Regions from separate parts of the Klebsiella sp. NPDC088457 genome, predicted to be linked through region 2. Evidence: predicted binding sites of a transcription regulator. Region 2 holds the regulator's gene; the other holds the start of a gene.

Region 1 (7,947 bases), on a different contig from region 2:
GAGCCAGTCTACGATTCGGGCTGCAAACATGCGTCAGGGGGTGTAAAACAACGTAAAGTCATGGATTAGCGAGCCTTGATGACGTAATTTCTGCCTCGGAGGTATTTAAACAATGAATAAAATCCTGTTAGTTGATGATGACCGGGAGCTCACCTCCCTGTTAAAAGAGCTGCTCGATATGGAAGGATTTAACGTGCTCGTAGCCCATGACGGGGAACAGGCGCTGGCCCTTCTGGACGACAGCATCGATTTACTTTTACTTGATGTGATGATGCCGAAGAAAAACGGTATCGATACGCTTAAAGAGTTGCGTCAGACACACCAGACCCCGGTTATCATGCTAACTGCCCGCGGCAGCGAGCTGGATCGCGTTCTCGGCCTTGAGCTGGGCGCGGATGACTACCTACCTAAGCCGTTTAACGATCGTGAACTGGTGGCGCGCATACGCGCGATTCTGCGTCGTTCTCACTGGAGCGAGCAGCAACAAACCACCGAAGCCGGCTCACCGACGCTGGAAGTTGACGCGTTGAGCCTCAACCCAGGCCGTCAGGAAGCCAATTTTGACGGGCAAACGCTGGAGCTGACCGGTACCGAGTTCACCCTGCTCTACCTGCTGGCGCAGCATCTTGGTCAGGTGGTGTCACGTGAACATCTGAGTCAGGAGGTGTTGGGCAAACGCCTGACGCCATTTGACCGCGCCATCGATATGCATATTTCCAACCTGCGGCGTAAGCTGCCGGAGCGTAAAGACGGTCATCCGTGGTTTAAAACCCTGCGCGGCCGTGGCTACCTGATGGTTTCAGCTTCATGATTGGAAGTTTAACCGCACGCATCTTCGCTATTTTCTGGCTCACGCTGGCGCTGGTGTTGATGCTGGTTCTGATGTTGCCCAAGCTGGATTCGCGCCAGATGACCGAACTCCTGGAAAGCGAGCAGCGCCAGGGCACCATGATCGAACAGCACGTCGAGGCCGAACTGGCGACCGATCCGCCAAATGACCTGATGTGGTGGCGGCGTCTGTTCCGCGCCATCGATAAGTGGGCCCCGCCGGGACAGCGTTTACTGCTGGTCACCAGCGAAGGGCGCGTTATCGGCGCAGAACGCAACGAAATGCAGATCATTCGTAACTTTATCGGCCAGGCCGATAATGCCGATCATCCGCAGAAAAAACGCTACGGGCGCCTGGAAATGGTCGGGCCGTTTTCCGTCAGGGATGGGGAAGATAATTACCAGCTCTATCTTATCCGCCCTGCCAGCACCTCCCAATCCGATTTTATCAACCTGCTGTTCGACCGCCCGTTACTGCTGCTGATTGTCACGATGCTGGTCAGTTCACCGCTGCTGCTGTGGCTCGCGTGGAGCCTGGCCAAGCCGGCGCGTAAGCTGAAAAATGCCGCCGATGAGGTCGCGCAAGGCAACCTGCGTCAGCATCCTGAGCTGGAAGCCGGCCCGCAGGAGTTTTTAGCCGCCGGGGCCAGTTTTAACCAGATGGTGACGGCGCTGGAGCGGATGATGACCGGCCAGCAGCGTTTGTTGTCCGATATTTCCCACGAACTGCGTACGCCGCTTACGCGCCTGCAGCTCGGCACCGCCTTGCTGCGCCGTCGCAGCGGCGAGAGCAAAGAGCTTGAGCGTATTGAGACGGAAGCCCACCGGCTGGACAGCATGATCAACGACCTGCTGGTGATGTCGCGCAACCAGGCGAACAACGCCCTGGTGAGCGAAACGGTGAAAGCCAATCAGCTATGGGGTGAAGTGCTGGATAACGCCGCATTCGAGGCTGAGCAGGTTGGCAAATCCTTCACCGTGGAGTATCCGCCGGGTCCCTGGCCGCTGTACGGCAACCCCAATGCGCTGGAAAGCGCGCTGGAGAATATCGTGCGCAACGCGCTGCGCTACTCGCATACCAAAATTTCGGTCAGTTTTTCGGTGGATAAAGACGGCATCACGGTTAACGTCGATGACGACGGTCCGGGCGTCAGCCCGGAGGATCGCGAGCAGATTTTCCGTCCGTTCTACCGTACCGACGAAGCGCGCGATCGCGAGTCTGGCGGCACCGGTCTGGGACTGGCGATTGTCGAAGCGGCGATTCAACAGCATCGCGGTTGGGTCAAAGCCGATGACAGCCCATTAGGCGGTTTACGCCTGACGATCTGGCTGCCGTTGTATAAGCGCACCTGATACGTTCATCCCCGGCTCGCGCTGCGCTTAGCCGGGCTACACGTAGTGAACTGCGCAACCCTCGTAGCCCGGATAAGGCGTTGGCGCCTGTGGGGAAATTATTTTCCCCACAGGCGGCGCGAAGCATCCTCGATTTTTCCGCTCAGACGTCGTTTCTGCATGGTCCGGGTCCAGCTCGCCGACAGTCCTGCCGCAGACAGCAGGCGATGATACTGCTCATCGTCGAACGGCAGGTGCCAGGCTATCGCCCCGGCTTCCTGAACGCTCACGTCGCTCACCCGGGAGACCCGTTCCAGCGGCGCATCGCTGGAGACCTGCCCGCCCGCCACCACGCGATACAGCCAGCCTGTTTGGCCATTGTTCTGCATCAGCTGCGCCATATCGCTGATGCCAAAATGGAAATTGAGTTTAAAACATGGCGATCGGGGCTGCGTAACCTGAATCAGCGCCTCGCCCCAGCGGAAGATATCGCCGATATTGACGTTTTTCTCGGTCAGCCCTTCGGTAGAAAGATTTTCGCCAAAGGCCGGGGAGCAGAACAGATCGGCCTGCTCGGGGAATTCGCGGATCCAGTCGGCATAGTGCTCGCGCGGGTAGTGGCACAGCGCGCGATCCGGCCCGCCATGAATTTTCTTTTCCGCCTGCTCATCGCCTTCCAGCCCAAGCTCGCCGAGGGTTAACTCGCCATCGACCTGAATTTTATCAATCGCGCTCGGGCGGCTGCCGGGATAGTCGCGGACGCGACCGATGTAGACATTTAGCGGATAGTGCATCTGCTGCTCCTTGTGCCGATACAAAAAAAGCGAGTCATCAGACTCGCTTCTCGTTCAGCACAATGCAACCTTATTTTTTGGCGGCAAAACGCGCTGCTGCTTCGTCCCAGTTAACCACGTTCCAGAACTCTTTGATGTAGTCCGGGCGACGGTTCTGGAATTTCAGGTAGTAAGCGTGTTCCCATACGTCCAGGCCCAGAATCGGGAAGCCGGAAACGCCAGAAATAGCTTCACCCATCAGCGGGGAGTCCTGGTTTGCGGTAGAAACCACGGCCAGTTTGTCGCCTTTCAGTACCAGCCACGCCCAGCCGGAACCGAAACGGGTCGCTGCCGCTTTTTCAAACTCAGCTTTGAAGTTATCAACGGAACCGAAATCACGTTCGATCGCGGCTTTCAGGTCACCCTGCAGGGTCGTGCCGGTTTTCAGGCCTTTCCAGAACAGGCTGTGGTTCGCGTGGCCGCCTGCGTTGTTACGCAGAACGCCTTTTTTGTCAGCCGGCAGCTGATCCAGTTTAGCGATCAGTTCTTCAACAGGCAGGCTGGCGAATTCTGGCAGGCTTTCCAGCGCCGCGTTGGCGTTGTTAACGTAGGCCTGGTGGTGTTTAGTGTGATGGATTTCCATCGTCTGCTTATCGAAGTGCGGTTCCAGGGCGTCATAAGCGTACGGCAGGGCTGGTAGTGTATAACTCATAATCCTCTCCATTATTGTCAAGCGGCAGGAAGTGTTAAGGCCGCGTAAGCAGTTGGTTCATTATAGTTAATTAAATGATATTGAAAACGCTTATCAATGCCGTATTTTTAATAAGGTTATAACTGCAAGGCATAGGCGCATTTTTGTGAGCTGGAACAAGTAATTAAGCCGTTGATTGCCAGGGTTCAACATCACATGGCAACAGCCTGAAGGTGAAAAAACTGACCGATTTTTACACTCATCGTGTCGGAAGAAGATTTATCCGATAAAAAAATAGATGAGGATAAAATCAATGAGTCACGCGATTACGATGGGTATTTTTTGGCATTTGATAGGTGCGGCCAGTGCAGCCTGTTTCTATGCCCCGTTCAAACAAGTTAAACAGTGGTCATGGGAAACCATGTGGTCTATCGGCGGGATTGTCTCCTGGCTGGTTCTTCCGTGGGCCATTAGCGCCATGCTGCTGCCCGATTTCTGGGCCTATTACCGCTCTTTCAACGCCTCCACGCTGCTGCCGGTATTTCTGTTTGGCGCCATGTGGGGGATCGGCAACATCAATTACGGCCTGACGATGCGCTACCTCGGTATGTCGATGGGGATCGGTATCGCGATTGGTATCACCTTGATTGTCGGCACCCTGATGACCCCGATTATCAACGGCCAGTTCGCGATATTAATTCACACCCAGGGCGGCCAGATGACCTTGCTCGGGGTGCTGGTGGCGGTGGTTGGCGTTGCCATCGTCACGCGGGCAGGCCAGCTGAAAGAGCGCAAAATGGGCTTTAAAGCCGAAGATTTCAACCTGAAAAAAGGGCTGATGCTGGCGGTGATGTGCGGTGTTTTTTCCGCCGGCATGTCTTTTGCGATGAACGCCGCCCGGCCGATGCACGATGCCGCGGCAGCATTGGGCGTCGATCCGCTGTACACCGCCCTGCCCAGCTACGTGGTGATTATGGGCGGCGGCGCGCTGGTCAACCTTGGCTTTTGCTTTATTCGCCTGGCGAAAGTGAAAAGTCTGTCGCTCAGAGCCGACTTCTCGCTGGCCAAACCGCTGATCGTGGCCAACGTGCTGCTGTCGGCGCTTGGCGGCCTGATGTGGTACCTGCAGTTCTTCTTCTATGCCTGGGGTCACGCCAGCATTCCCGCGCAGTATGACTACATGAGCTGGATGCTGCATATGAGCTTCTATGTGCTGTGCGGCGGCCTGGTCGGGCTGGTGCTGAAGGAGTGGAACAACGCCGGCCGTCGGCCGGTCAGCGTGTTAAGCCTGGGCTGCGTGGTGATTATTATCGCCGCCAATATCGTCGGCCTCGGGATGGCGAACTAACCCTCCCAGGCGGCAACGCGGCTGCGTTGCCGCCACTGTCCGGGGGTCATGCCAATTTCCCGGTTGAACACCACGGAAAAGTAGTTGCTGTCTTCAAACCCGCACTGCATGGCGATTTCGCCAATCAACCGCTCCGTATGCTGCAATAAATACTGCGCGTGGCAAATCCGCAGCTGCCGCAGATAGTGGTTAATCGTCATCCCGGTCTGCTGGCGAAACTGCTGGCGTAGCGCGCGTTCGCCGCACCCTTCCCGCAGACAAAAGCGGTCGAGGACAAAAGGCCGGTTCAGGCTGCCCGCCAGTTCGGTCAGCAGTTTATCGAGGAGCGTTTCGCTTTGGGTCGCCGCCAGGTTATCGGTGGCATAGCGGTGACGCTGGAGAACCAGCACCAGCTGCGCAAACAGCAGCTCGGCCATGTTATTCGCCTGCGCGTCGCCGCGGGAGCTCTCCTGCTCGAGCTGGGTAATCACCTGGCGCACCTGGGTCATACCGGAGCTGCCGATCCGCCAGTGCGGGATCCACGGCGTGCCAAACAGACCGGGAATATGAGCCGCCCAGTCAAAATTCAGCCGCAGCCGGTCCGGGCAATAAATCACGTTTTGCAGGACTAAATCGTTAACCGAAGCATAGGAGTGTTTATCTTCGGCGCGAATGTAGAACAGATCGCCACGGGTGATGCGCCAGGGACGATCGTTAAGGACGTGCAGGCCGTTTCCACGCCACACCAGCACCAGCTCACAGAACTCGTGGGTATGCTCGGCGAAGACATTTTGCGGGTAACGATCGGCGACCGCTACCGCCTGAGAAGGAGAAGCAAAAAACTCATCTTTGCGAAGAATCAGCTGACCGGCCACGACAAGAACTCCACCGCCAAAAAACATTTTATTATTGGCGTTTTTGCTGGCTAAAACGTTGACTGCTCTCGCGTTACTGAAGAATAGCGTCCCGCCCCTGGCGAATATCGCGCGGCGACCATGAAAACTCCCGGCGAAAAAGCGTCGAAAAGTGGTTACTGTCGCCAAATCCGCAGCGATAGGCGATTTCCGTCACGCTTTCATCGCTATGGCGCAGCAGGTGACGCGCCTTCACTAACCGCACCCGGTTGAGGTAGCGCTGCGGCGTCAAACCCGTTTGCTGCTTAAGCTGACGATGCAAGGTCCGCAGCGACAGTGAAAACTTCGCCGCCACCTCCTCCCAGCACACCTCGTCGGCGAAGTGATCTTCCAGCCAGGCCAGCAGATGATTGAGCCGCGCTTCGTTGTCCGCCGCCTCTTCCGCAAGGCTGCTTTTACGCAGCAGCACCAGCAGTTGCATAAACAGAATCTCGCGGCCGGCGATGGTATGCATATCCGCTTCGTGGCCGGCATGGTCCAGCCGATCGACAATCTGCCGTACCTGCTGCAACACCGTCTGATTCACCCGCCAGTGGGAGAGATAGTTTCCCTCCTGCTCCTGGGGCAACAGCTGATTAACCCCGTTGAGAAAGCGAAAGGCATCCGGCGCGCGATACAGCACGTTGGTCAGACACAAATTGTCGGTGTGCTCATAGAGATGACGGTCGTGATCGCGAATAAAACACACCGAGCCACCGCTGATGGTATAGGGCTGCCCGTTAAAAACGTGGATCCCGGTGCCGTGCTCAACGATGACGATTTCATGGAAATCGTGGTGATGTTCCGGAAACGCCGACTGAGGAAGGCGTGGCTCAATGGCAACAGCAGAAGTCCCGGACTTAAAGAAATCCACACTGTGCAATATGGTCATAGCTGCGCCCTCGAAATGAGAAATGTTATCAATCAGTGAAGCAAATAGTAATTAAGGGTTAGCATTCCGGCCTTCAATTTTTGACCGCAAAATTCGTAAAGCCTGCCGCATTTTCAAGAAATAGCCGGAAAGATCGGGAACTGCGGACAACATCACATCCCTGACCGTCCCGCTGATTAAGCGAAATTGTGACCTCTCTCACGGTCACCTTTGCTTTGTTGCCAGCCGCCAATTTTCCCTGTCCGTGGCAAGAAGGTCGGCGGCGCATGACTTTTTTAGACTGCTGACAATGATTTTCACAAGGATCTCCCCATGAGCTTTCGTCATTGTGTAGCCGTTGATTTAGGCGCCTCCAGCGGGCGGGTCATGCTTGCCCGCTACGACCGCGCGCAGCGTGCGCTGACGCTGCGTGAGATTCATCGTTTCACCAATAGTCTGCGCAAGGTGGCGGGCTATGACTGTTGGGATATCGACCGTCTGGAAGGCGAAATTCGCCGCGGGCTGGCAAAGGTCTGCGAACAGGGAATCGCCATCGATAGCATCGGTATTGATACCTGGGGCGTGGATTATGTGCTGCTGAACGAGCAGGGGCAACGCGTCGGCCTACCGATCTCCTACCGCGACGCTCGCACCCACGGTCTGATGCAGCATGCTGAAGAGCAGATAGGACGCGCCGAGATCTACCGTCGCAGCGGCATCCAGTTTATGCCCTTCAACACCCTGTATCAGCTGCGCGCACTGGTTGAACAACAGCCTGAACTGGTCAGCCAGGCCGTGCATGCGCTGCTGATCCCCGACTATTTCAGCTTCCGTCTGACCGGCAGGATGAACTGGGAATACACCAACGCCACCACCACCCAGCTGGTCAATATTGATAGCGATAGCTGGGATGACGACCTGCTGAGCTGGACCGGGGCGCCGCGCGCGTGGTTCGGCACGCCGCGTCATCCGGGTAACGTGATCGGCCACTGGACGTGTCCGCAGGGGAACGCCATTCCGGTGGTCGCTGTCGCCAGTCACGATACCGCCAGCGCGGTGATCGCCGCGCCGCTGTCCTCTCAGAACGCCGCTTATCTCTCTTCCGGCACCTGGTCGCTGATGGGCTTTGAAAGCCGAACGCCTTACACCAGCAGCGAAGCGCTGAAGGCCAATATCACCAATGAAGGCGGTGCCGAAGGGCGCTATCGGGTGTTGAAAAATATCATGGGGCT
Region 2 (7,947 bases):
CGGCGTTGCCCGCTTCCGGCTTCAGTACATAGTACTGCGCGGTCAGCTGAGCGACGTTAATCAAATCACTCTGTTGTGCAGGCTGACCCGCACGCTTATCGATTGCCATTGCCTGATCCTTCTGATGCAAGGTGAATAAAACTAAATCGTGCCGCAGACCTTCTCAATTAATTCCGCAGGGAACTGCATCGACTGCATGATGTGCTCAATCATGCTGCATTTACGGCCGGTATTGGTATTGGTGATGACCCACCACGGCGTACCAGGAACCTGTTTAGGCTTGGTCTGATTGCCGCTTTTCAGCAGGACTCGCGAATCTTCAGCAAAGTAGACACGGGTACGCCCGTGCAGAGACTCGGTGGCCTCAGCAAAGGCTTTGCCATCTAAGGAGTAGAGCGTAGTCAATACCAGCATAAAGCGGTTTACCGCGCGTTTTTGTTCGGCGTATTCATCAGATAACAGCAGCTCGCGCATCGCGCGGACTTTATCTTTCGCCGGATTCGCGGGCTTCACCTCTACGGCAGGCGTCGCTGCCGGGGCCAGGGCGGATTTCGCCACCGGTGCAGCAGGCTGGGAAACGGCGGAAAATTTCAGCATGCGCCGTAAAATGTCGGATGCACTCTCGCCGATATGCTGGGTGTGGCTGGCAATATAGCGATAGAGATCATCATCAACTTCAATTGTTTTCATCTTAATCCAGTACGATATCTTATTCTGAATACAAGTTGTCAGGATTATAAGGACAAATCCTGACCGCGGATAGCGTCAAACCAGGATGGCGGTAAAACTCAGATAGCTCTGGGTCTTGCAGCCGAATGGCAGAATGTCCAACATAATACCCTAACCCGACGGAGCGAAAAAAAGAACTTTGCCATGAAATTAAATAGCCGAGCGCAATCTGCACAAAACCCGCACAATAATTCCCCTGTCGTCCTGGTCCACGGCCTGTTTGGCAGCCTCGACAACCTGGGCATCCTCGCTCGCGACCTGGTCGCCGGCTACGATATTTTGCAGGTCGATATGCGCAACCACGGTCTTTCCCCCCGTTCGCCGGAGATGACCTACCCGGCGATGGCCCAGGATCTGCTCGATACCCTTGACGATCGCCAGATCGAAAAAGCGACCTTTATTGGTCACTCGATGGGCGGTAAAGCGGTGATGGCCCTCAGCGCCCTGGCGCCGGAGCGCATCGCTGGCCTGGTGGCGATTGATATTGCCCCGGTGGACTATCATATACGCCGCCATGATGAAATTTTTACCGCCATTAATGCCGTAACCGCCGCCGGGGCCAGCTCTCGCCAGCAGGCGGCGGCGGTGATGAGAGAGCATCTGCAGGAAGAAGGCGTGATTCAGTTTCTGCTGAAATCCTTCGTGGATGGCCAGTGGCGCTTCAACGTCCCGGTATTGTGGGATCAATACCCGCACATCGTGGGCTGGCAAACCGTGCCCGCCTGGCCCCATCCGGCGCTGTTCATTCCCGGAGGCAACTCCCCCTACGTGACCGATGAATATCGCGCCCCGCTGCTGGCGCAGTTCCCGCAGGCGCGGGCGCACGTCATTGCCGGCGCCGGTCACTGGGTGCATGCGGAGAAACCTGAAGCCGTATTGCGCGCAATTCGCCGCTATCTCGGCTCTTTAGCGGCGTAACTGGCTAAAAACTGCCCGACCGCGCGGCAGAATGCCCGTGGTCGTTGGCGCAGCGGTTCGCCTGATGTATTATGGCGCGCTATCTGTGTCGGCTATAGCCCGGCAACTTGTTTCCCCGAAGTCACTCTGAATCATGGCAAAAGAACAAACGGACCGTACGACATTAGATTTGTTCGCAACCGAGCGTCGCCCGGGTAGACCAAAGACCAATCCGCTTTCGCGCGATGAACAGCTGCGCATAAACAAACGCAATCAGCTCAAACGCGACAAGGTTCGCGGCCTGAAGCGCGTGGAGTTAAAACTTAACGCCGAGGCCGTTGATGCGCTCAATGAGCTGGCGGAAGCCCGCAATATGAACCGCAGCGATTTGATCGAAGAGATGCTGATGCGCCAGCTGGCGACCCTGCACAGCCAGGATAAAGTCTAAAAATCCTCAAAAACACGCTTTCATGTAGCAGAGTGTGCAGTCGGGCGTGATTGCTGTTTCCGCGCCCTCCCCTGTTCTGCTATGATTGCCGTTATCTGCGGGCATTACGCCACTACCACATCATTAAGTTTCAAGAGGTTATTTTACTCATGGCAATCATCGGCATCTTTTTTGGCAGCGACACTGGCAACACCGAAAATATTGCAAAAATGATTCAAAAACAGCTTGGTAAAGATGTTGCTGATGTTCACGACATTGCCAAGAGCAGCAAAGAAGATCTACAAGCCTACGACATTCTGCTGCTCGGTATCCCAACCTGGTACTACGGTGAAGCCCAGTGCGACTGGGATGATTTCTTCCCGACGCTGGAAGAGGTCGATTTCAACGGTAAGCTGGCGGCGCTGTTTGGCTGTGGCGATCAGGAAGATTATGCCGAATACTTCTGTGATGCGCTGGGTACCATTCGCGATATCATCGAACCGCGCGGCGCGACCATCGTTGGCCACTGGCCGACTGCTGGCTACCACTTCGAAGCCTCTAAGGGCCTGGCGGATGACGATCACTTCGTCGGTCTGGCTATCGATGAAGACCGCCAGCCGGAGCTGACCAACGAACGCGTCAGCCAATGGGTTAAACAGATTTCTGACGAGCTGCACCTCGAAGAAATCAAAAACGCCTGATAATTAAGCGGCGTTACCGTTAAGTTTCGCCGTATTAATAGATAGAAGCAATCAAACTAATAGCTACAAGTTTTTAACTTTTAATCACATATCTGTACAATGTCCTCTGATTTAACGAGGTCAGGTGACACAGTTTGTAGCTGATACCTCGTTTTTGACAGCATACAAGGCCCAATACTTGCAGTTTTCATTTAACGATGGCAGTTCTATAATGAGACGCATTGCATCGGGTGATTCTCTGTATTACTTCCGCTGATGGAAGTAGATCGTTTAGCAACAGGACAGATTCCGCATGACTGACAACAATACCGCATTAAAGAAGGCTGGCCTGAAAGTCACACTTCCACGATTAAAAATCCTGGAAGTCCTGCAGGAACCGGATAACCATCACGTCAGTGCGGAAGATTTATACAAGCGCCTGATCGACATGGGTGAAGAAATTGGTCTCGCTACTGTTTATCGCGTACTGAACCAGTTTGATGATGCCGGCATTGTTACCCGCCACAACTTCGAAGGCGGCAAATCTGTCTTCGAACTGACCCAACAGCATCATCACGATCACCTTATCTGCCTCGATTGTGGCAAAGTGATCGAATTCAGCGATGAGTCTATCGAAGCGCGTCAGCGTGAAATTGCCCACCGCCACGGCATCCGTCTGACCAACCACAGTCTGTACCTGTACGGCCACTGTGCAGAAGGCGACTGCCGCGAAGATGAACACGCGCACGACGCGGTGGAAAAATAATTTCCCGTAGTGCAAACAGCAAAAAGCCAACCGGCAGGTTGGCTTTTTTTATGCCCGGAGGCCTACCCTTTTCTTCGTGCGGTATGCTCATCCAGGGCGTGGGCAAACTGTTCCTCATCCCAGTTATTGTCAAGCGCTTCGAGCACCAATGTCTGCTGAGTTTTCGGCACCATTCCCCCTAACGGCGGATCGGTATCAAGATTCGTCGGGAATGAGTAACCCCGGGCAGCCACGGCAATCAGCGCCTGAAAATCTCCCGCGCGATATTGTCCGTGCTGAAGCTGCGGATAGATTTTTTTCAGCACCCGTTCATGGTTCACATCTTCCATCGGCACGCCGAACGCCGAGGAGACCTGCAAAAGATTAGCGGTACGAATCCAGTCAGCGGTCGTGTTGTTCCCGGCGGCATGAAACAGCGCCGGGTTAAAAAACAGCCCGTCGCCTTTTTGCAACGGCAGCTGCACGTAATGCTGGTTAAAGTAGTCGACGAACGCCGGCTGACGGTAGGCCATATAGCCGAGCTCATACTGATGCGAAAACGGCAGCAGGCGCGTCGGCCCCGACGCCAGCGGCATATCGCTATGCGCAACCGCCCCTTGTAGGGTCAAATACTGCGACAGGATCTGCACCGAAATGGGAAACTCTGCAACAAACTCGCTCTGCTGAAAGCCGAGATGATAATCGCGATGGGGCTGCTGCGCCTCTCCGCCAGGACGAACCTGATTAACCTGGGAGGTCATGCTCCACGCGGGCCCCAGCCACGCCTGACAAATTAACCCCAGCATTTCGTTGGCATAGTAGTCACAGAAGGTCCGCGGGCTACGCTCCGCCAGCTTTTGTAACGCATTCCAGATCCGGCCATTATTACCGGCGCGTGAAAAATGATCGGCCTGAACCCGGGTGCGAGACTCATCGGCCATGATGGTCTCGAACACCTCAGAGGCGCGGTCGATGACATCCATATCCTGATAAAGCCCGCGCACCACCAGCACTCCGGGACCGTAAGACAGCCCCTGATGCAGCTCACTTAATACCGCATGCTTATTGGCCGCCGCGGCCTGCGCTAATACATCATGGTCGTAAATCAGGATTTCTTCTGCGACTTCGCTGACCAGCGGATAGTCTTGCCTGTTAACCTGCTGCTGGCAGAAGGTGTTGAAATCCTCAACTGAGGCCCGTTCGGGTCGGATAAAATATTGCGATGTCATGAGCAGCTCCACGGGATAATGGGGACAGAGGGATATTATTTTTTTGTTCAACGTCTCGAAAACGAACGTTGTTAAGAAATAACTTAGCAGCTAGACTCCACATCAAGAACCTCAAAAACACCTCATAAAAACCTCATGTGATCGATGCCAAAATTTACCCAAAAGCAGATAGCCGCTCAGTCAGGACTGAGTCTCGCCACGATCGATCGGGCGCTACATAATCGGGGGCAGGTACACCCGCAAACGCTGCATCGTATTCAGCAGGCGCTGGCCGATCTGGAACTGCTGCAAAAGTCCGGGCTCGCCCAGGGGAGAACGCTCTATTTCGACGTCATCATGCATACCCCGGAACGCTTCAGCGAGCTGGTCAGGGAGGCGCTCAGCAGCCAGTTAGCCAGCTTCAACCCCTTTCGCATTCAACTTCGCTTCCACTGTTACGAAGACATCAGCGAGCGAGAGATGAACGCGCTGCTGAAAAAAAGCGCGCTCAGCAGCCACGGCGTGATTTTAAAGGCCATGAACTCTCCCTCTCTGGTCCCCACCATCGATGCATTGCTCAAACGCCGCGTTCCGGTTGTCACCATCGTGACCGATATTCCGTCCAGCGCCCGTCTGCGCTACATCGGTATGGATAATGTTGATGCGGGCCAAGCCGCGGCATTTTTGATGTCAAAATGGCTGGGCGCCGACAGTACCCAAATTGCAGCCGTCACCGGCAGCAACGACTTCATCGGTGAGCGGGAGCGTATTGCCGGATTTATCTCCGGAATTGAACAGTTTGCCCCGCGCAACAGCGTCAATGTCGTCGCCGGCGGATTGGGAATTGACCATCAGATGTACGCATGTCTGTGCCAGTACCTTGATGCTCATCCGCATACCGAAGCGGTCTATACCGTCGGCGGCGGCAACGCGGGAATTATCCGCGCCTTCGCGGAGCGAAACAGACGCATAAAGACCTTTATCGGCCATGATTTTGACCGGGAAAACCGGGCTCTGATGCAGGCGGGGAAAATCGATGCGCTGATAGAACACAATCTGCAGCTGGATGCGCAAACCGCATTCCGCTCCCTGCTGGCCTTCCATGGTTTTATCTCTGAGGCCGACTCGCTCAAACCCTATTCGCGGATCAACATCATCACCCGGTTCAATATGTATACCTGAAGGAAGATGCGCACTCGGTGAAGAATGCGCATCCACGTCGCCTCAGCGGTATGCTGGCGTGACCCACACCGATCCCTGCTCATGGCTGTCGACAACCGCATCGACAAACGCCACGCCTTTAAGCCCATCATATACCTGCGGTACGGCGGCCCCCGTCACGCTGAGCGCCTGCTGCGCCTCACGGCTATGCAAGGCTGCGGCGAAGCCGCTGTAGAGGTTGCTGAACGCCTCGATATAGCCTTCAGGATGGCCCGGCGGCGTGCGGGTACGCGCTTGCGTTAGCGCATCCAGATCCGCGCGCCCGCGCTTAATGATTTGCGTCACCCCTTCTAACGGAGTGAAAACCAGTTCGTTGGGTTGCTCCTGGAACCAGATCAAACTGCCTTTTTCGCCAAAAACCCGCAGACGCAGCGCGTTGGCGCAGCCGATAGCCACCTGCGAAGACCACAACATCCCACGCGCGCCGCCTTCATAGCGGATCAGCACATGCGCATTATCATCCAGAGCGCGGCCTTCAACAAAAGTGGCTAAATCCGCCAGCACGCTCTGCGCCTTCAGCCCCGTGACGTACCCGGCCAGATGGTAGGCGTGCGTGCCAATATCGCCAATCGACCCGCCGCGGCCGTTTTTCAGCGGGTCGACCCGCCAGGCCGCCTGCTGGTTATTCTTCAGCTCCACGCCGGTGGCCATCCACTCCAGTGGATATTCCACCTGCACGGTGCGTACCTTACCCAGCAGCCCTGCCGCGATCCGCGCACGCGCCTCCACAACCATCGGGTAACCCGAGTAGGTGTAGGTCACGCCGAGGAAACGCCCGGTTCGCGCCACGATCTCCTGCAGCGCCTCCGCCTCCGCCAGGGTGGTGGTGAGCGGCTTTTCGCAAATGACATCAATCCCCGCTTCAAGGCAGGCGCGGGCTATCGGGAAATGGGTAAAATTCGGCGTACAGATAGCGATGATATCAACGCCGTCCTCGCGGGCCGCTTCGGCGGCAATCATGCTCTGATAATCGCTATAGGCGCGATCTTCGGCGATCAAATTGTCGAGAGCAAACGCCCGTCCCCTTTCCGCATCGACGTCAAATGCGCCGGCCACCAGCGCGTAACGGTCGTCAAGCCGTGCGGCAAAGCGATGAATTCCGCCGATATAAGCCCCCTCTCCGCCGCCCACCATTCCTAAGCGAATACGCCGTCCCTGCAAAGTTTGTCTGCTCATTTTGCCCTCTTAAAGTCCGAGAATGCTTCGGTTTACCGAACGATCGGCATAGGATTTACAGAAATCATCAAAGGATTGATCGGTCACCTTTATGATGTGTTCCGCGATAAACTGCGCCCCCTCCCGGGCTCCGTCTTCCGGATTCTTAAAACAGCATTCCCATTCAAGAACCGCCCAGCCGTCAAAGTCATAGCCGGTCAGTTTTGAAAAGATCGCCCCGAAGTCGATCTGCCCGTCTCCCGGCGAACGAAAGCGCCCCGCCCGGCGACTCCACGGCTGATAGCCGCCATAGGCGCCGGTTTTGCCGTCCGGGCGAAACTCGGCATCCTTAACGTGAAATGCTTTAATGCGTTCGTGGTAATGGTCGATGTAGGTCAGGTAATCCATGCCCTGTAAGATCAAGTGGCTCGGGTCATACATGATGTTGCAGCGCCGGTGATTACCCGTTTTTTCCAGGAAACGCTCAAAGGTCAGTCCATCATGAAGATCTTCAGTGGGATGGATTTCGTAACACAGATCGACGCCTTGTTCATCAAAGGCGTTGAGGATCGGCGTCCAGCGGCGGGCCAGCTCGGTAAACCCCTCTTCAATCAACCCTTCCGGCCACTGCGGATAGGGGTAGAGATAGGGCCACAGCAGGGTACCGGAAAAGGTGACATGCTTCGTCAATCCCAGCCGCCGCGAAGCCTTTGCCGCCAGCAGCAGCTGCTCGCTTGCCCACTGCTGGCGCTCCCGTGGATTATTGCGCAGCGCCGGCGGGGCAAAGCTATCGGCAGGCAGATCGAAAGCCGGATGCAGCGCCACCAGCTGTCCCTGCAGATGGCTGGCGAGGTCGGTCAATGCCAGCCCGTGTTCATCGAGGAC

What was found. Region 2 encodes Fur, which represses iron uptake genes when iron is present. Its sites were predicted from a motif close to ATAATAATGAGAACNACTATCAA; they were not measured.
Region 1: a site for Fur is predicted at 3,720-3,742, ahead of sodA (superoxide dismutase [Mn]). Genes of this name have one in related genera too.

What each region holds. Positions count from the first base shown of each region.
Region 1 covers NZ_JBJDNH010000053.1:25,008-32,954, reverse strand. Annotated here, with positions in the region: gene cpxR (envelope stress response regulator transcription factor CpxR) at 113-811, shown strand; gene cpxA (envelope stress sensor histidine kinase CpxA) at 808-2,181, shown strand; gene yiiM (6-hydroxyaminopurine reductase) at 2,280-2,954, opposite strand; gene sodA (superoxide dismutase [Mn]) at 3,025-3,645, opposite strand; gene rhaT (L-rhamnose/proton symporter RhaT) at 3,938-4,972, shown strand; gene rhaR (HTH-type transcriptional activator RhaR) at 4,969-5,826, opposite strand; gene rhaS (HTH-type transcriptional activator RhaS) at 5,900-6,736, opposite strand; gene rhaB (rhamnulokinase) at 7,049-7,947, shown strand, end outside.
Region 2 covers NZ_JBJDNH010000011.1:203-8,149, forward strand. Annotated here, with positions in the region: partial or broken gene ACI2JR_RS08875 (phosphoglucomutase, alpha-D-glucose phosphate-specific) at 1-109, opposite strand, end outside; gene seqA (replication initiation negative regulator SeqA) at 142-690, opposite strand; gene ybfF (esterase) at 874-1,647, shown strand; gene ybfE (LexA regulated protein) at 1,781-2,074, shown strand; gene fldA (flavodoxin FldA) at 2,224-2,754, shown strand; gene fur (ferric iron uptake transcriptional regulator) at 3,047-3,499, shown strand; gene ACI2JR_RS08905 (phytanoyl-CoA dioxygenase family protein) at 3,562-4,707, opposite strand; gene ACI2JR_RS08910 (substrate-binding domain-containing protein) at 4,852-5,868, shown strand; gene ACI2JR_RS08915 (Gfo/Idh/MocA family protein) at 5,911-7,083, opposite strand; gene ACI2JR_RS08920 (sugar phosphate isomerase/epimerase family protein) at 7,093-7,947, opposite strand, start outside.